2 linked regions of the Myxosarcina sp. GI1 genome follow. The protein of the gene in region 1 interacts with the protein of each later gene in a pairwise test. Links are inferred from orthologs where the notes say so. Each region holds a gene or a part of one and is shown on either strand. Other genes may lie near its edges.

What was found.
Region 2: the proteins of pheT (region 1) and secD interact in binary tests that used the Escherichia coli proteins (3 or more experiments, as listed by UniProt). The link is inferred for Myxosarcina sp. GI1 from one-to-one orthologs.

What each region holds. Positions count from the first base shown.
Region 1 is NZ_JRFE01000017.1:145,893-156,280, reverse strand. The notes cover bases 4,231-7,359. They hold pheT (phenylalanine--tRNA ligase subunit beta), read left to right. Parts: upstream 4,231-4,620; coding sequence 4,621-7,098; downstream 7,099-7,359. Other genes in these bases: KV40_RS32160 (diguanylate cyclase domain-containing protein), read right to left, coding at 7,120-7,359. In the rest of the region: KV40_RS13575 (glycoside hydrolase 100 family protein), read right to left, coding at 1-800; KV40_RS13570 (COP23 domain-containing protein), read left to right, coding at 1,167-2,048; KV40_RS13565 (TIGR03643 family protein), read left to right, coding at 2,157-2,408; KV40_RS13560 (serine/threonine-protein kinase), read right to left, coding at 2,437-4,023; more of KV40_RS32160, read right to left, coding at 7,360-8,184; KV40_RS13545 (MgtC/SapB family protein), read left to right, coding at 8,433-8,870; KV40_RS13540 (glycoside hydrolase family protein), read left to right, coding at 9,187-9,834; KV40_RS13535 (sulfite exporter TauE/SafE family protein), read left to right, coding at 9,947-10,388.
Region 2 is NZ_JRFE01000003.1:110,561-120,633, forward strand. What follows is about bases 3,210-6,023. They hold secD (protein translocase subunit SecD), read left to right. Parts: upstream 3,210-3,818; coding sequence 3,819-5,228; downstream 5,229-6,023. Other genes in these bases: KV40_RS01380 (carbohydrate ABC transporter permease), read right to left, coding at 3,210-3,716; secF (protein translocase subunit SecF), read left to right, coding at 5,271-6,023. Also shown: KV40_RS01355 (PAS domain-containing sensor histidine kinase), read right to left, coding at 1-101; KV40_RS01360 (response regulator), read left to right, coding at 335-1,111; KV40_RS01365 (pre-16S rRNA-processing nuclease YqgF), read left to right, coding at 1,632-2,045; KV40_RS01370 (DUF3146 family protein), read right to left, coding at 2,053-2,316; KV40_RS01375 (DUF1622 domain-containing protein), read left to right, coding at 2,474-2,824; more of KV40_RS01380, read right to left, coding at 2,877-3,209; more of secF, read left to right, coding at 6,024-6,224; KV40_RS37080 (carbonic anhydrase family protein), read right to left, coding at 6,362-7,732; KV40_RS01400 (hypothetical protein), read left to right, coding at 8,228-8,599; KV40_RS01405 (serine/threonine-protein kinase), read right to left, coding at 8,602-10,073. UniProt on the Escherichia coli protein: Part of the Sec protein translocase complex. Interacts with the SecYEG preprotein conducting channel. SecDF uses the proton motive force (PMF) to complete protein translocation after the ATP-dependent function of SecA.

The sequences.
Region 1 (10,388 bases):
TAAATATTAAACTGATTTAAGACATCTTGTCCGTATTCCTCAGCCTTGTAGCGGTAGATAACGTTTAAGCGTTGGGGATCTAGCCAGTAATGATAGCGAATATGTTCGGTCAGGGGAGGAATACGACCAGCGATCGCCTGACGTATTTTAGCATTTTCGTTATTGTCGATTAACAGTTCTTCGGCGCAGCGCAAAGCCATGTGAAACAAAGACTGAATTTCTAAAGGATGTCCATTAATTCCCATACGGCGGTCGATCATGCAGGCACCATCGGGAACGAGTAAAGTCGGGTACATTTCAAATCTTGCTGCCAGACAAAGTTCGATAATAATTCGCATTCCCTTCTGCATTTCGGGACTATGTGCCAGAGAATATTCTCCCGTAGCTTTGATATAAGCCCGCAGTAAAAACAGCCACCAAAAACAGGAATCAACAGGAGTTACCCTACCAATAGCATGATCGCCAAAGTCTGCTAGTAAATATTGTTCTTCTCCCTGATGGATGACTTTAAAACTAGCAGGCATTAAGCCCCGTCCTGGTTCGAGAAAATCTAGCTGTTTTTCTTTTATCTGTAGTTTTAAAGTTTGTATTAAAAAATTACGTACGATTTCAGTTTTGCCTTTAATCAAAAACACTAAAGCCGCAGGAACAAAATCGCGAACAAAACACTGATCGTAGTTGAGTGCGGGACTAGAAGAATCACAGGCAGCTAAAGTACCAATAGGGCGGTCGTAGTAATAAATAATCGATCTTTGCAAAATTTCCCAAGCTTCTGTGGCGAGAGTTCGATTTTGTTCCATAGTTAAAAAATTCAATAAAATCCCTATCAGTCATTAATTCATTCAATTTTAAGCTAGTAAAGAACTTAAATCTGAGATGTAACTAGAGCGAATTTCGGGCATCTAGTAGCGATCAAAAAACAATTTGCTATATTTTAAGGTCGAATTGAGACGGCGCGATCGCTTGAAAGATAAGCTAAGCCTTTTAGTCTAGCGTTGCGCTTACGCCAGGGCGATCGCCTGAGAAACATTTACCAACACTCTTCGTCATAATTAATTAACAAACTTCACTAGTAAATAACAAATTTTCAAGCCCGATAAATTATCACTGCAAATTATTAGTCTAGTAGCTTTTCAAATTAAGCTCTCGTTAATTATCATTAGTCTATGTTCAACAGCCCTTTAAAATCATTAATTGCTCGAACCAGTTTGGCTGCTAGCGTAATGCTACTAGCCAATAGCAATGGTGTTGATGCTTTTCCCGTTCCTAGCAGCAAACATTTAGCTAGCATAGATCGATACTTACAGACGATAAGCCTGGGGGGCTTGCGCTCCGCGATTGCCGAAGGCAGCGCGCAGGGAGCGATGGCGCAAAATACTGACGACCCCCCAGAAGTAATCATCGACAACGATCCAGGCAGTGTCAATCCCTCGCCTACTAGAAGAACCAGCAGCGATACACGGTTTAGCTGCGAAATTACTAATGGCGAATATACGGTTATGTATTATCCTGAAAGTCAGCCCGAACGGGGTTATCCCTGGGCAATTCCCAGTCAATTAGGAGGCGGTTGGACTCCCGAAAGACGCTGTAATGAAATTACCCGTCGCTTTGAAGCCTACCGCGCCGATGGCTTATTAGAGTTAACCACTGACGTTGAAAACAACTATGATATTATCTGCGTCACAACTCAAGTCGATCCCTCAGACTGTCGAATTGTGTTCACCGTGCCACCAGGACAAGATCCCCAATTAACCCGCGATTTGGTCTTTGAAAATTTGTTAGCTGCCGATGATGGTCAGCAAACAGACGGAGTATATACTCTAACTGATAATGACTCCGAAAACCAAATTTTTGAAGGTGTGGGCAAGATTTTAGAGGATATCGGCATCAACCGTACGAGTAACACTGCTCGTAAATCTCCAGAAAAAATCGATCTGCGTCCCTTTCTCGATCCTGCTGATGGAGGTACGGGCAGTCAACTCAAACAAGACAAGGCTGGTGTTTCTACAGGCAACCCCTCGGAACGCAAACCTGCAGTATTTCGCTAAACCTATCTTAAAGTAGAGTTACTTCTGCTGTATTACTTCTAAGATTGACTGTAGATTTTAGGAGTATTTAACTCTGTAGCGATCGCTACAGAGTTAAGACAAACATTGATGAAGTTACCAGATTTAAATTCGCGATCGCTCGATCGCATTATTGAAATGGCTTGGGAAGATCGAACGCCTTTTGGAGCAATTGAGGCTCAGTTTGGTCTGTCGGAAGATCGGGTCATTGCTATTATGCGCCGAGAACTAAAAGCCTCTAGCTTTAGAATGTGGCGCAAACGAGTTTCGGGACGCAAAACCAAACATTTAGCCAAACGCAAATTTGTTGAGGGTAGATTTAAATCTCAAAATCAGAAGTAAAAAGTTTATGTATTGGTAATACCTACAATCACCAAAATCCTCGTCTACCGTTGGGCAAAATAGTCAGCCAGTTGGTTTTGGCAGTCTCTAATTGTTCTTTATCGATCTTAGCATTGGTTAAATTAGCACCGCTGAGATTAACACCTTTTAGCTTACAGCGATCGAAATTAGCCTCGCTCAGGTTTGCACCGCGCAAATCGGCACCCTCCAAATTAACCTCAACAAAAAAAGCGCGATTTAGTTTGGCATTACGCAAGATTGCTTGACGCATATCCGAACTACTAAAATTGCAAAAGCTCAAATCCGCACTCTGAAAATTAGTTTTAATCATTATTGAGTTTTGAAAGTTACTTTCCGCCAGTTCGGATTTTTGCAAGTCTTGCCTACTGAGGTCTTTTAAGCCAAAGTCTCTTCTACCTGTAGCATAGGCATCTATAATAATTTCTGCCTCTACCTTAACAGGCTTGGGTTTTTCTCTAGCAGCATTGCGGTCTAAACCGCCAGCAGTTCTTTTACTATTAAGTGTTAATCGATTTCTAGAGGAATTTTTACCTAAAGGGGAAATTCTATCTCCAAATCTGTGAGCAGTTCTAGAACCTGCTTGTCGAGGATTAGGAATAATATTTCTACGTAAAGGAAGACTATTTGTCCGAGAAAGTGGAGAGCTACGTGGCTCCTCAACCTTGGTGTGGCTAATTATGCTTTCAGCCAAACTATCAACATGATGTTCGATATCTAGTGCCTGCAAAACCTCATCGGCAGTCTTATAACGATTTTTAACCGATACCTCCAACATTTGGGTTAAAATATCGACAAAACTATCGCTGACTTTGATATTTTTAAACCAGTCAATTTCTCCTGTTATGGGATCGCACTCTAGATTTTTAGGAGCTTTTCCCGTCATTAAATAAATACAGGTAACACCCAAAGCATAAACATCACTGGAATATACGGGACGCATTGCCAACTGTTCGGGAGGGGCAAAACCAGGAGTACCTACAGCAAAGGCAGTCAACGCGGTAGCATCTCCACCAGCTACCGTATTGCCCTGATTTTTGACAACGCCAAAATCAATTAGCACCAGTCTATTATCGATTTCTCTTCTAATGATGTTAGCTGGTTTTATATCGCGGTGAATTACTTTTTGAGCGTGAATGTCTTTAAGAATAACTAAAATTTCTTTAAGAACCTGCCTGATCTGGGTTTCGTTTAAAACTCCGTTTTTCTTAACTTCCTGTTGTAAATTATTACCTTTAACAAATTCTTGTATTAAATAGAATTGCTGTCTATCTTCAAAATAATCGAGTAGTCTGGGGATTTGGGGATGATTGCCGATTCTTCCTAAAGTTTTAGCTTCGCGCTCGAAAAGTTCCCTTGCCATCGACAAAAAGTTAGGATTATCAGTGTTGGGACGTAACTGTTTGATCACGCACAAGGGATTTCCTGGTAGTGAAAGATCGGCAGCCAAAAAAGTCGCACCAAAACCTCCTTTCCCTAGACCTTTCACTAAATGATAGCGACCGTGCAACAACAGTTTTGCTCCACAAGCTCTACAATTTTTAGCTTTGGGATGATTGATAGGTTTGGGGCAAGTTGGATTGAGGCAATAACTCATTCAAAATACCTAATAATACGCCGTCCAATAAAGTTTGATTCAACTAGATATTTTATTTAGGCAGCAAATCTCGTTGGCGATTGAATTTCTAGACTCTAGTTACTTATCAACAGCATATCCTAAGTTTTTAGTATTTGGGGTGACTAAAGTTAATAAGATAATTTTATTCAACAGTCTATGACTTGTTTTACTCTGAAAACCACCTGTTTTGACTTTTAGAATAGTTTACTTCATGATAACTGTATAGACAAAATAATTTTAAATTACCAGATTTTTGAAACAAAAGCTGTATTCGTATCGTAATAAAGTTAAATAATTTATCTGTAAATATACCGAAAGAATAAAACAAAATTTTAAAACCTCGCTTATTGCTACGGGAATTCAAGCAAACAAAATGGTCAATCGTAAAAATGTAAATTTAAAAAAAAGCGATCGCGGCGCAACATTTCAAATGGTTGTTTAGTATTCGAACTACAGTCTGTAAAGCCGTAAGCTTTAAAAAAAGCTATAGTTGCAACGCTTATTAGTTTTGCTAACTGCCTTGGCGTGGTAAGCGGAGTAATTTCTGACTTCGTGAATATACTTATTAAGGTTAGAATATTTGAGCGGAAAAAATTTGTTGGGATAATTCAGGATTCGATGCGCGTCTCTTTAAACTGGTTAAAAGAATTAGTCGATGTCAATCTATCTCCAGAAAAGTTGGGGAAAATATTAACGATCGCAGGCTTTGAGTTAGAAGCCATTGAAGATTTACGAGCCAATGCCGATGGCGTAGTAGTAGGAAAAGTAATTAAACGAGATCGTCATCCCAATGCCGATAAGCTTAGTGTTTGTGTAGTAGATGTCGGCACGGAAACTCCTTTAAATATTGTTTGCGGCGCAGCTAATGTCAGAGCCGATATTTATGTACCAGTAGCCACAGTTGGTACTTATTTACCCGCGATCGATCTCAAGCTAAAGCGTACCAAACTACGGGGCGAACCTTCAGAAGGAATGATTTGTTCTCTAACTGAGTTGGGTTTAGAAACCGAATCGGACGGTATCTATATTTTTCCCACAGAAAATTTACAGCCTGGAGATGATGTACGTCCTCTATTGGGTTTGGATGATGTAATTTTAGATTTGGCAACCACAGCCAATCGCGCCGATGCCTTGAGTATGGTAGGAATAGCGCGAGAAGTGGCAGCATTGACCGATAAAACCGTGCGCTTGCCTCAAATACCAGAAATAGATATTTCACAAAATAATTCTCTGTCAATTGAGATTGAAGATAAACAAGCTTGCCCTGCATACATCGGTACGGTTATCGAAGACGTAAAACTAGCAGGTTCTCCCGACTGGCTCAGGCGGCGATTGCAAAATGCAGGAGTTCGACCGATTAACAATGTCGTCGATATAACTAACTATGTACTGTTGGAATGGGGACAGCCCCTACATGCTTTCGACCGTGAAAAATTGCAGCAGGTAGCTGGTAAGAGCGATTTAACTATTGGTGTGCGGTTTGCCAAAACTCAAGAAACTCTCAAAACGTTAGATGACAAAGAGAGAAGCTTGAGCGATCGCAACTTGTTAATTACCGCTAATGACCAACCAGTAGCTCTAGCAGGAGTTATGGGTGGAGCGGCTACAGAAGTCGATAATAATACTCAAAATATCGTTTTAGAAGCGGCGTTGTTCGATCCCGTTACTATTCGTCGTTCTTCTCGCGCCGTAAGTTTGCATAGTGAGGCTTCGACTCGTTACGAACGAGGTGTCAATCAGGTAGAGATAGATGCAGCTAGCAATCGAGCGATCTCCTTACTGCAAGAATTGACGGGCGGTAATGCGATCGCGCAAACTATAGCTGATAACCGAGTCGCTTCAGGTAGTAAAAGTACCATAGAACTACGGTTGTCGAGAATTCATCAGGTTTTAGGAACGGTTAGGGCAGAAAATGGCAGTGGCTATATTGAAGCTACAGATGTAGAATCAATTCTTTCTGCTTTAGGCTGCAAGTTAGAAACGGTTTCAGAAAGCGAGCGCGTTTGGAGAGTTACCATTCCTCCCTATCGCTATCGAGATTTAGAACGCGAAATCGATCTTATTGAAGAAGTAGCCCGTCTTTATGGTTACGATCGCTTTGAAGATACCCTACCTGCTAAAACCGAACCAGGTTATCTTTCCTTTGAATACTATGTTAAAAACAAGCTGCGAACCACCTTTCGAGGTGTCGGACTGACTGAGGTGGTGCATTATTCGCTAGTCAAGCCAACGGGGAAAGAAATAGCCTTAGCCAATCCTTTATTTGCCGAGTATTCGGCTTTGAGAATCGATTTACTTTCTGGTTTAATCGATGCTTTGGCATACAATTTATCTCAGGGCAATGGCGCGCTCAATGGTTTTGAAATCGAACGAGTCTTCGTACCTACAGAAAATAACCTACAGGAAACCGATGTGGTTGCGGGAATTATGGGCGGCAATTTATTCTCTAGTGGTTTGTGGGTTACTGGTGGCAAAGAAAAGCCAATGACTTGGTATGAGGCAAAAGGTATTTTAGATAATGTCTTTACCAATCTGGGTTTATCCGTAGCATATCAGCCAGAAACTAACGAAGACAGACTGCATCCAGGGCGTACTGCTTCTCTATGGCTAGAGGGCAAAAGTTTGGGAATTTTTGGGCAACTTCACCCCCAACTAGGACAGCAACGGGATTTACCAGAAGAAGTTTATTTATTTCAACTGGCGTTTGATGTTTTATTGGCAGCGTTAGAGCGAGAAGAACTTATTACACCAAAATTTCAAGCTTATTCAACTTATCCAGGTGCGGTTAGAGATCTGGCATTTTTTGCACCTATGGAGTTGTCGGTAGCCGCATTAGAGCGTGCGATGTCCAAAGCAGGGGGTAAGCTGCTACAGGAAATTGCCATCTTTGATGAATATAAAGGTAAAAACGTCCCTGAAGGACAGCGCAGTCTGGCTTTTAACTTAATCTATCGAGCGAGCGATCGCACTTTAAGCGATAAGGATGTCGATCCAGTTCACCAAAAAGTACGCGATACTCTGGTTAAAAAGTTTGATGTCACCCTTCGTAGTTGACATAAAAAAATGCTGTATTTTTCAACGTCTAGAAACTCGATCGCAACAGCCTCCTTTGCCCTTGGCTTCATACATGGCTAGATCGGCAGCGGACAAGTATTCGTGACAATCCTGGTATTTAGGATCGGAAATAACAATGCCAATGCTAGCCTTGAGTACGATCGTATGACCGTTAAGCTCTAACTTTTGATTTAGCGATCGCTGAATTTTGCTGGTACAATCTCTGGCATTTTTTAAGCTGTCAATATCTTCTAAAAGAATTACAAATTCATCGCCACCAAAACGCGATATGGTATCGCTCTCTCGCAGACAACTCCACAGGCGACGAGCAACTTCAATCAGTACCTGATTACCTGCTAAATGTCCCAGACGGTCGTTGACTTGCTTAAAATCGTCTAGATCGATAAATAATAACGCAAAAGTTCGTTCCCGATGCCGTTGATATATTTTAAGAGTATGCTCGAACCGCTCGATCAATCCACTGTAGTTTAGTAATCCTGTTAGAACATCGCAACAGGAGACTTTATTCAGTCTTTCAATTTCTCGCTCGTAGCTGTTGTCTTGAATGAGCCAGCATAACCCGATCGTTTTACCAGTCGAACTATAAAGAATAGATACAGATAGTGTAGCTGAGATTGGTTCGGTTTCCCAAGGCTGTAAACATACTCTTTTTTTCTCCAATGGCTTGCCATGAACTAACTGCTCGATAATCGATTTACGAAAATGCGATCGCTCGGTTTCGGCTATAAAAATGCTTAAAAGTTTACCGACTAAAAGCACTTGAGGAACCTTAAGCAGCTTCGCTGCTGCTTGATTTACTTCTTGGATACCACCCCAGCGATCGGTAATTACATAAGCTGCCGAAGAATTGAGAAATATTGTTTTATAACGATGAAGCTTCCACTCTGCTATATCTCTATCTATTGCTAACTTCTTAAACTGCCGCTGAAAATCTTCTAGAGAAAAAGTAAATTTGCTTAGTAACTCTGATAATAACTCAGGCGATCGCCCTAAATTTTCGTAATGTATTTTTTCTAACTCTTGATGGACAAACTGAATCGATTGCTCTAAACTATTTTCTTTCATTGCAAGCTTCAGGCAGTGATTAGCCTAGACCAAGTTAGTGAATATACTTAAATTTAAAGCAATCTTTTTTATATCTGTGTTCGATAGTGAACATAAATTACACTCGCAAATGTACATTACGAAAACCAATTAGTTTACTGAAGCTTATTTAATGTTTTGTAAAATTAAAACTGAATTTAATTTACAATTCTAAGTTATTAAGTTAATTTACAATTTAAGTTAGCGTAGCGAGCAAACGATGATTTACTTTGACGGAAACTTCTTTTGTACCTCTTAACTGGCAAGAATTAACTTTACGGTTGAGTATTGCTTTTATAGTCGGTGCGACGATTGGTTTGGAAAGAGAAATTAAAAGCAAACCAGCAGGATTAAGAACTAATATTTTGGTGTGTTTTAGTTCGGCTTTAATAGTCATCGTACCAATTCAAATAGGAGCGGCACAACAAAATCTAGATGTTTTAGGCAGAGTTATTTCTGGAGTAATTACGGGCGTAAGCTTTATTGGTGGCGGAACGATACTCCGCGATCCAGACCGAGTAAAAGGCTTAACTTCAGCAGCAGCAATTTGGGTTACAGCAGTATTAGGAATTACTATTGGTTGCGGTTTGTTGTGGTTAGGAATAATTGGAGCTACAGTAACCTGGGTAGTTCTGAGATTATTTGCTATTTGGGAAAAAAAACTTTGAAATTACTTTAGTTTGTCAAAGGTTAATAAATCTCTGACAAAAATCAGTAATGTCGATCGGAAACTTGCCGTAGTTGCTTAGATGCTAAAGTTAAAAAAGCTCTACTGATTGCTCTTTTGAACTTTACTCCCAAATAAACTTAGGCTGTAAGCTAAAGTACGCAGGGTAAGTCTGGCAGTTAGAATTTTTTTTGGAGCGATCGCCTATCCTAAATCAGTCTTCAATAATGCAGCATAAAAGCGAGAAAATCAATTTCAACAGCAAAATTTTTTATCTAGTTTGTCTGCTTTTAATGTTGTTTAGTTTAAAAGGGCAATTGAATCTACACCAGTTACAATCTTACTTGCGCGGTTCTGCTCATTTGATTTCCAAGATACACAGATATTTTAACCAACCGCGATCGCTCAAAAGACCTCAAAGTTATCCTCCTAGTCTTTACGGCACACAACCGCTAGTTATGGAAGGAGGCGATCCCTACATTCGGGCATTGATGCGAACGATTACCGCTAGTGAGTCTAATGTTGCTCGTCCTTATAACGTTATTTACGGCGGTCGAATGGTAGAAGATTTAAGCGAACATCCCGAAATTTGCGTTCCCATAGTAGCAGGACCAAATGTTGGCAATTGCAGCACTGCCGCAGGACGCTATCAGATGCTCGATATTACCTGGGAAAAACAAGCCCAACGCTATCATCCCAAGCCTTCTGGTTTGTGGATGTGGAGAAGCTATAGCTTTGCTGCTGAATATCAAGATCTAGTGGTTCATGATTGGTTGAGCGATCGCGGAGTTTGGAATGCCGATATACCCCAACTATTGCGCCAGGAAAGAATTGATGTAGTATTGCGGTTGCTTTCGTTCACCTGGACGAGTCTGGGATACGGAATTGAAACCAATTCTATGAGTAGATATTTGCCCCAGGTCTACCAAAATATGTTGCAAGAAGAATTAAACAATGAACAATGAACATTGCTAAATGCTCATTGCTCATTGAAATGACGATAGTATGACTGAGAGGCGATCGAGTTTTTTGTTTGAGTCTCTTACTTTATAGCTTTATTTTATAGATGCGATCGCTATGTTCGTTGATTTATCGATCTTAGTTGGTTTGGGAATATTTGCGGGACTTTTGGCAGGTATTCTGGGTATCGGTGGCGGTACGGTTTTGGTACCGATTATCAAGACTTTAGGCTACACTCCAGTGCAGGCAGTAGCAACCAGCAGTTTGGCAATTGTCATGACTTCTATTTCAGGCACTTTCCAAAATTGGCGCATGGGCAATCTCAATTTACGACAGGTTATCTTACTAGCCTTACCTTCCTTATTTACCGCCCAATTAGGTGTATGGATTGCCAGTTCGATTCCGCCATACATTTTATTATTAGCTTTTGCCTGTTTTCTGCTCCTCAATATCTTTTTAACCAATTTACGCAAGATGGCGATCGCCCGAACCAGGGATACAGATGGTTCTGCCAAACTCAATCCAGCTCTAGCGAGAATTTTTACTGGCGGTATTTCTG
Region 2 (10,073 bases), on another replicon or contig:
AAGCCGTAAACCCCTTCTCCTACAGAATCGAGGATGAGTTGATGTTGACGACGTAAGTTAGCGAGTTCGATATCGGTTTGTCGATGCGATCGCGATGTCATTTTACTTTTAATTTTTAACTTTTAAATCGCGGCGCATTCCCTTGCGTCTTTCGCCGAACAGCCTCTGAAAGAGGCAAGCGACGCTTAGTCGCGTCTTTGGGCGTATCCGCCCTGTGGGTCGCCGCTCCTTTTGACTTTTGATATAACGGTAGCTTTTGTTACTACTCGATGCTCAGTTCGAGTATTTATTAGAAGTAACAGATTTGAGTTTGGTTAAAAAAAGATAACTAAACATGAAGACTATTTTAGTCATAGAAGATGAAACACAAACGAGAAAAGTTTTGCTTAACTGTCTTAAGTTTGAAGGATTTAAGGCGTTTGAAGCAGACAATGGTAGGGCAGGTTTGGATATAGCCCAAAAGCATCATCCAGATTTAATTGTTTGTGACATTATGATGTCCGAAATGGACGGATATGAAGTACTTTCAGCTTTACGACAACAGCTGTCTACTATTGCAATTCCCATTATTTTTTTAACCGCTAAAGTCACGATGTTCGATCGTAGATTTGGAATGAATTTGGGAGCGGAAGATTATCTAACTAAACCCTGTAGCGTCGATCGTCTGATATCTGCAATTAAAACCAGACTAAAAAGAACAGAAGAATTACAGCGATGGCATAATTCTCGTTTCAATGCTGCTGATTCTAGTTTTTTTGAATCTCATAATTTGCCTGAGTGTATCAAAATAACTAAAGTATTTGAATTTATCGAGGAAAATTATCATCGACCATTAGAACTTAAAGAAGTAGCATCTACACTCGGTTATTCTCCTGCTTATTTAACTCATTTAGTACGTCAAAAAACTGGACGTACGATCAAACAATGGATTATCGAGCGACGCATGGATAAAGCTCGTAAACTACTGCTTAATAGCGATCGCTCCGTAACCCAAATTGCTCGCAAAACTGGCTATTTAGATACGGGTTATTTTATTCGTCAGTTTAAAAGTTTGCATGGAACTACCCCTAACTTATGGCGCAATAATCCCAAACAAAAAGAAATTGCCTGATGTTTTATTGCAATGATAATTAGATTTTATTTATATATAGCGATCGCTTGTTTGTCTAATTCGTGACTGCGACTGGGAGACATAATTTCTAAAGTTTCTGACAGGTAAGCCACCCGATAACTGGAACTATAGTTTCAGTATTCATTGCTAAACCTTCCATCTTCAAAACCACTATAAAAATGGTTGCACCAAGAGAGTTACCAACTTTCAACTGCAAAATATTTTAAAATTTATAGATTGAGAAAATATCAACTACGATCGCAAGACTTTATTTCTTTACGACTTTCAATATTTAAATAAACTCGATCGCAAATAAATACAGCGGTTTGCAGATCGCTTAAGTACAAATTCCAACTTAGAAAAGATAGGTTAAATTTCTTTTGCCTTTTGCATCGCGGCGCGTTCCCTTGCGCCGTAAGACGGCGCGGGGTCGCCGCTCCTTTTGCCTTTTGCCTTTTGCCTGACTAAACCAAAGTATACTTAATGCGACCGAGAAGTGCTGTAATTAGGTTGGTGACTTTTGAACGCAGATAACTATTTATTGGGGTTCGATCCTGGAAGAGACAAGTGCGGTATTGCCGTAACAGAAACTAACGGACGCATAGTTTATCATCAGGTAATTGAATCATCATTAGCGATCGCTACTATCGATCGCTTATGTCAGCAATTTTCCATCATCACAATAGTTATTGGTAATGGAACTACCGCCAAAAGTTGGCAGCACGACATCGAAGCCAATCTGTCTGAGGCGATCGAAGTTATAGCAGTAGATGAAAAAAATAGTACTTTAGAAGCACGCGATCGCTACTGGAGTATATATCCTCCTCAAGGACTGCAAAAACTAATTCCCAAAGGAATGCGGCTTCCCCCCCGTCCTGTAGACGATATTGTCGCTATTTTGTTAATCGAGCGTTATTTGGGTTTGCCAAGCTAATAAATAGTTAGATTTTAGATCTAACTGTAAATGTATAGTCACTACCAGCTTCTAATTGATAATCAGAGCGTTCTAAAAAACGTTCGAGTGGTTCTTTAATTAATGCCTTACCCAAAGAAGGTCGAACCAATAGTTGCTTTTGGCAAAAATGCCATTGAAACTGCCACTGATATTCAGCAGCCTGAACCTCTCCTTCGATTTTGCCCAACGGAAAAGATTGTTGAGTGATACGAACATAAGCGATAGTTTCTGGTAGATGGCGAAAGTTCACAATTGATTAAGTAATTAGGCTGGCAAATATAGTGCAATTTTATTAACTAATATAAGATTGTTTTTGGGAAATTTAAATTTCTCCAGGTAAAACTAACTTTAAAATTTAGCGATCGCTATTTAACTAACGATCTTTGTCGCTCCCTTAATAATCAAGTATGGAAAATTTAGTACCGACTCTTTATGGCTGGGGAATTATTCTTTCTCAACTACTAGCATTGTTATGTATTGTTGTCGGTATTGCTAAAGGTTTTGTAATTTACGCTCAAAATGTTTTTTTTATTGCTGGTGCGGCAACTGCTTTTCAATCTAGTCGTCTGGCAATGGGCTATTCTTTTTCTTTAGGACTGAGTTTTCTAATTGGGTCGAGTATTCTCAAAACTGCGATCGCTCCCGACTGGAATGATATCGCGCAATTAGCGGCAATTATTGCCTTGAGGACGGTAATCAATTTTCTACTGCTACGAGCGATCGACGTTGGCAATTCCACCATACAGCAATCACAGTAATTTTTGTGGTCAATTCGACTACTAAGCGATCGCTTTTAAAATATTTTTGAGACTAATTTTTGATTCCCGTAGTACCAATACCCTGAATAAACTGTTTCTGTCCGATTAAAAATAAGGTCAAAACGGGAACAGTAGCGATAACTACTGCTGCCATTAATAGCGACCAATTATTAGTAAACTGTTCTTGAAATTCTGATAGAGCTAACTGTACGGTTCTTAACTCTGGTCGAGTAGTAAATACTAAAGGTTTAAATAAATCGTTCCACTCGCCAATAAAAGTAAATAGAAATAAAGTTATCAAAGCAGGACGAGATAAGGGCAGCATAATACGAGTTAAAATTTGCCAGCGATTAGCACCGTCAATAGTTGCGGCTTCTTCTAGCTCTATAGGAATGCTAGCAAAATACTGACGCATCAAAAAAATTCCAAAGCCATTGGCTGTTGTCGGTAAAATTAAAGCCCAATAACTGTTAATTAAATGCCCCCACTTTAAAATTACAAATATGGGAATTACCAATAACTGAAAGGGAATGACTAAAGTAGCTAAAACTAATAGTAAAATTCCTTCCCGACCCCAAAACTTCAATCTAGCCAAAGCATACCCTGCCAAAGCCGAAGTAATAATTTGACCCGCAGTTACGGCTAAAGCCACCAGGGTAGAATTAGCAAAAGCTAGTAAAAACTTTCCTCTAGTCCAGGCTTCTCGGTAATTGTCTAAAGTAATAGCCTCATTAGTAGATTGAGGCGTAGAAAAAGAAGTAACCAAAACTATTCCTAAAGGGAATAAGACTATAATCGCACCTACGATTAACAGGCAAAAAATTAATAACTTATTAAGAAGTAAACTAGATACTAGCGGCGATCGCTTGGAGTTAGCTAAAGATTGGTTCATTGCTTTTGACGATTCTTAAGCCTCAGCCCTATACGCTTTTCTCAGGAACAATCAGGAACAAAAAGGTTTATGATAGCACTTAATTAGGGTAGGTGAGAGTATATGCAAAAACAACAGACCTATATTATTTTAATTTTGGTGTTGGTGGCAGCGGCGATCGCTACCTTAATAACCATTCCACCTCAGTTGGGTTTAGACCTTAGAGGAGGAGCGCAGTTAACCATTCGTGTCAAACCGACTCCTGAAGTACAAGAAATAAAACCAGACGATTTAAAAGCCGTACAGCGAGTTTTGGAAAATCGCATCAATGAATTTGGTGTCTCGGAAACTGCCGTACAAACTGTAGGGGATGATAAAATTTCGATTCAGCTACCAGGAGAAAGCGACCCAGAAACCGCCGAAAGACGTTTGCAAGGAACGGCAAAATTAGAATTTAAAGAGCAAAAGCCAGGAACTGAAGGAGAATTAGCTGCTGAATCTCAAGTCAGACAGCAACAGCAGCTACAGCTATCTATTTTAAATTCCCAAGAGCTAGCAGCAGAAAATCAAGCCGAGATAGCCAAACTAAGGGAATCTTTACGCCAGTCTAACCAGGCAATTGCCGAATTATTTCAATCGGTAGGTTTAACGGGAACTAGTTTAAAAGATGCTCGCCCGCAACCCGATGCCACTGGCAATCGTTGGGAAGTGGCGATTAATTTTGACGATGAAGGGGGCAAGAAATTTGCCGAACTGACCAAAAACCTTGCTGGTACTGGTCGCAGTATTGGCATATTTTTAGATGACGAACTAATTAGTTCCCCAGTCGTGGGACCAGAGTTTGCCAGTACTGGTATTGCTGGCGGTAGAGCGGTAATTACAGGAAACTTTGATGTTGAAAGTGCTAGCGATTTAGCAATTCAAATTAAAGGTGGTTCTCTGCCGTTTCCTGTAGAAGTAGTAGAAAATCGCACTGTGGGTGCTACTCTCGGACAAGACAGCATTCGCCGTAGCATTATTGCTGGAGTGGCTGGTTTAATTCTGGTATTGATATTTATGGCAGTTTACTATCGACTACCAGGAATAATTGCCGATGTTGCGTTAGTAGTCTATGGTTTGTTGACTATGGCTTGCTACGCTTTAGTCGGGGTTACGCTGACGCTACCTGGAATTGCGGGTTTTATTCTCAGTATTGGCATGGCGGTAGATGCTAATGTCTTGATTTTCGAGCGCACTAGAGAAGAATTACGAGGGGGTAAAACCCTTTACCGTTCGGTAGAGTCTGGATTTTATCGCGCTTTTTCCAGTATTCTCGATAGTAACGTGACGACAGCGATCGCCTGTTTGGCTTTATTGTGGCTGGGATCTGGTTTGGTCAAAGGTTTTGCAGTTACTTTATTAATAGGTGTAATCGTCAGTATGTTTACTGCCGTTACTTGCAGTCGAACTTTGATGTTACTAATGGTGTTAGGTATGCCCAAAGTCAGACAGAAACCAGAATTATTTTGCCCCAATCTGAGTGGGCGTAGTTAATCCCTCAGAAATGTCACTAACTAACTGCTTATCTTTCAACCTATGATTAAATTTAGTGTCACTAAAAAACGCAATCTTTGGTGGGCAATTTCTGGAATAGCATTTATCGCCAGTATTGCCGCTATGGTAATCTCGTTTACTATTTTAAATGCACCCATACGCCCTGGGATTGATTTTATTGGCGGAACTCGCCTGCAATTCGAACGGGATTGTTCGATCGCCAATAATTGCGATCGCCCGATTGAGACAGCAGAAGTGAGAGAAGTTCTAGAAGCGCAAAATTTAGGCAACAGCAGCATTCAGCTACTAGGAGATAACCAACAGATACTTTCTATTAGAACGCCAAATCTCAATGTCGAACAAAGAACGACTTTGCAATCTGCTCTAAGTGAAAAAATCGGGCAGTTTGACCCCAAAGCTATCCAAATTGATTCTGTAGGACCTACCGTTGGGGAAGAACTTTTTGTATCGGGTATTTTGGCTTTAATCGTTGCCTTTTTTGGCATTATTGTCTATCTCAGTATCCGTTTCCAGTTTGACTATGCTTTGTTTGCGATTTTGGCATTGTTTCACGATGTTGTAATCACGGCTGGAGTTTTTGCCGTATTAGGTTTGGCAATTGGATTGGAGGTAGACAGTTTATTTTTGGTAGCGTTGCTAACTATCGTTGGTTTTTCGGTAAATGACACGGTGGTTATATACGATCGCATTCGCGAAACTATTACTGCCAATCCCCAGCGTCCGATAAATGAAATTGTCGATGATGCGGTCATTCAAACCCTCGGTCGTTCGATCAATACTACCCTGACTACCATTTTGCCTTTGCTAGCTATTTTCTTGTTTGGCGGACAAACCCTAAAGTTTTTTGCCCTCGCTTTGATTGTCGGTTTTATTTTAGGAGCATACTCTAGTATTTTTGTTGCCAGTACCCTACTGGCTTGGTGGCGTAAGAGTAGGGGGAAAGCTACCCTGGTAACTGCCAAACCAAGTGAGTAAAAAAGTAGGAAGTTCCGAAACGGCAGCAAACCCCTGCTTGCCCTTCTGCAAAGGGCTGTTCGCCGCATTCCTGCTGGAGGTTACTTCAAGGGCTTGCGGCGCGGTAGAAAATATAAAGTAATTTTTAACAGCTACCTTCAAACAGAAATAAAATCAGATGCGGCGAGACTAGTTGTATTTACTCCTGTTACGGTGGCTAATATTTCCTTGGTATCATCAACAAGAATGCTGTTACCCGCGAAAGACAATTCTGCAAATGTTAAACCTCTTGATAAACCGATTAAATTCTCTCCATTAGAAAAGTCGGTAATGGTATCTGCCCCTTCTCCAGCAGCTAAGACAAAAATATCTGTACCCCGACCACCAGTTAAGACATCGTTTCCTAAACCGCCATCGAGAGTATCTTCACCACCTGCGCCGTCTAAAGTATCGTTACCTGCAAGACCAAAAAGTTCATCTTCACCCTTGCCTCCTACAATCGAATCAAAGCCGACCGAGCCAGAAAGGGTATCTTCACCCTGACCACTTACAATTTCATTAACAGGAGTATTCCCAAAATTGAGATCGGTAATGGACTCATCACCTGTTACCTGTACCTGGTAATTAACTTCGTTAAACTGCCTCCCATTGAGGGGTTGTAAATCGCGATTATTAAATTCTAAATCGACACTTTCTAGAAAATCTTCAAATACATCCATTTGCTCTGAGGAAAGTTCGATAGATTCCTCAAAAACAAACCAGTTAACATTTTCACTGAACGGTGGAGTGGTTAACGAACCATTGTAAAACCATCCTGAATTATCAGGTAACACCTCTGCAATCTCAATTTCTTCGGTAAATGCCACAGTGTCTGGTAATTCTCCGTTGGCTACTAGCTCCGAACTAACAGTGTCGAAGACAGGAGCTAATTCTTGGTTGAATTCACCTTCTTCAATTAATACACCTAGAACTGTCAATCCTCCAGTTTCATTGCCATGTACTAGATGCATCTCCAAATCAGAAAGCTCACCATCTACGGCATGTTCGCTTTCTGAATGAAAATGAATGTTAATTAGCTCAAACTCCTCTCCGTTTAGATTGACAAAATTATCATTTCCCGCTTCATAGATAACTTCAAAATTGCTGCCTTTATTTTGAATTTCTATTGCTCCCTCGCCATCGTAGCTATTTTTGAGAATCCGATCGAATTCAATCGGAACAGCATTAGTAATATCAACAGGAGATTGAAAACTATCCGTAACACCAGGCTCAATTTCTATTATCTCTGTAGCAAAAGCTGGTGCAGTCTGCACAAAACCTGACTGACTCACTTGGCGAACTATATATGGGTCGGAGTCTAGATTTGAGAATTCATAAAAACCAGAAGCATCTGTAGTGGTTGTTGCTATGATGTTGCCATTCGAGCCAAGTAATTGAATTTCAAAATTTTCTAATCCTGCTTCTTGTGAATCTCGAACTCCGTCAAAATCAAAATCGATAAAAGTTGTACCAGTAATTGAAGCTACCATCTTTTTAAAATGTGTATTTTGTTACTGAAAATACAATATATTTACGGCAGCACATTTCCTTCCGTATTAACACTGGAATTGGTATGGGGTCTATATTAGTATCTATTTAAGTAATTACTCGGAAGAACACAGTGGTCATACTGTGTATGAGCTTTCGAGCGGCGATCGCGAACGCTCGATAACTAATCAACTTGAATTTTGGCGCGGCAGACGGGTCTTTTTGCTCAGATTGGAAGCAAAGGTTTCCTCTCTGTAGACGATGCGCTTGTTCTACTTTTTTTTTAAGGGTAAAAGGTAAAATTCTGATTCACACCTCGATAAAAGGCAATAGAATGGCTGTGGCTAACCGTACCACCGCAGCTAATAGCAGCGAAAGAGATTTAGATTCTCTTCAATAGTGTCAAAAGTCTAATCTTGATGCGTTTGATGCGTTTTGTCTCTGGCTACCATTGGTATATATATGGATGGCTCTAACGTTATTAATGGAATAGGTTCATGATCGATTCAGCTAAATTTCGGCAGCAGGTTGAGAAACTTTATAATTTAACAGTTTACCTCCGCTGGCTGTTTGTTTTATTTTGCTGGTTAACTTTAGGCGTTTATGGAATTTGGCAAATAAAAAATGCGATCGCGCTCTGGTTCGATTATTTTACCTGGTCGGCAGTATATTACACTTTTCACTTTCATCTCATTCCAACTCTTTGTTTGGCTTTCTGTGTCGGAGTCACAGTATCGACTTTAGTTCGACAGAGTAAAAATATTATTTGGGGAATACCCAAAAGTGAAAAAAAGCAATTAGAAAAACGAGTAAAAAGAATTTTGGCTGTAGGTACCAAGCATCCTCTCTGGAAATGGATTTCTAAATAGATTTAAAGATCCAAAAGCAAAGGATTGTTTGACTGTGCTGCTTTAACTTTAGCGATTATATTATCTTTAAGCTTTTCTAGTTCGGTTTTTAAGATTTTTTTGGCAGCTTTAGGATTACTGGAGGAAGGAATTATTTTGCCGATATCCGCCCATTTTTTAAGCATACTACAGTTACGCTCGTTAATAGATGAACTCGTTATATGCTGACACTGTTGTGGCTGGTTGAGAACGTAAAACAAAATTTTATATTCGCCAATTGTTGAGAGGGCGCGACAAATTTGCTGTCCTTTATGGGATTTAAGATCTAGATAGCAAGGTAGCCAACGCGATCCCTGTTCGGGGTGATACAAAAGCGTAATCCATAACAGCATGGGATGGGGGCGATCGAGAAACAAAAACTGATTGTAGCGAATGCCAGAAGTAAGATGCATCAATTCTTCTGGATCTAACATTACCGAAAGAACTGGCGTTTCTCCCAAATAAGTATCGATTAATCTGGCAAAAACAATTTTACTCAGAGGTTTGTCTTGGGGCCAGCCAGTTTCCAGACAAACTTGGGTAACTGAAAGATTTGTCGCTACGGTGTCTTCTGTAGGCGTATATGTTTTGGTATCGGGTGTATATGTTTTGGTGTTATGAGTTGTCTCGGATACATTATCTGACACCTCAATAGAGGGACGCTGCTTGGAAAGCTGTAAACTTTCTAGTACCTGCAAAATTTCTCGAACATTTTGAGGACGTTTTTCTTTTTCTTTAGCCAAACAACGAAATACCAATTCTTGAAGTTCGCCAGGTACATTTAATCTTTCATTAAAAGGTTCGGGCTTAAAATTTGTATGTGCCTGATACCAGCCTCCGAAAGAAGAGTTTTGGGGAAGTACGGGCATATCCATAGTCAGCATTTCGTACATCATTATGCCCAAGCTATAAATATCAGAACGGTTATCTAGCTCTTTACCTTCCATTTGTTCTGGCGAACAATATGCTAGAGTACCCATAAAAGATTGGGTTTGGGAAGAACCGTCCTGAATTAATTTGGCGATACCAAAATCTAATATTTTGGCTACTTCTCCTAAAGTAGGGTCTTGAATAATAGTAATATTACTTGGTTTGATATCTCGATGAATAATACGGCAGAGTTCGCCATTAAAGCGAATTCCCTGGTGAGCCGACTCCAAACCCAAGCAAATGTGGCGAGTATAAGTTGCAAAACGCTTTAGGGATAGTGGTTGATATAGAATTAAGTCGCTAAGGCTTTTGCCAGAAAGAAATTCCATAACATAAAAGGGAATGTTGAATTCGTCAACACCATAATCTTTTACCCTGACAACATGGATACTTTTTTCTCCTAAAATGGCAGAAATCGAAGCTTCTCGCTCGAAGCGATCGCGCATGCCATCGTTAAGCAAAGTTTGGGATAAAAATTTTACTGCGACTGTTACTCCTCCCAGCAAAGTGTCTTCGGCGCGATATA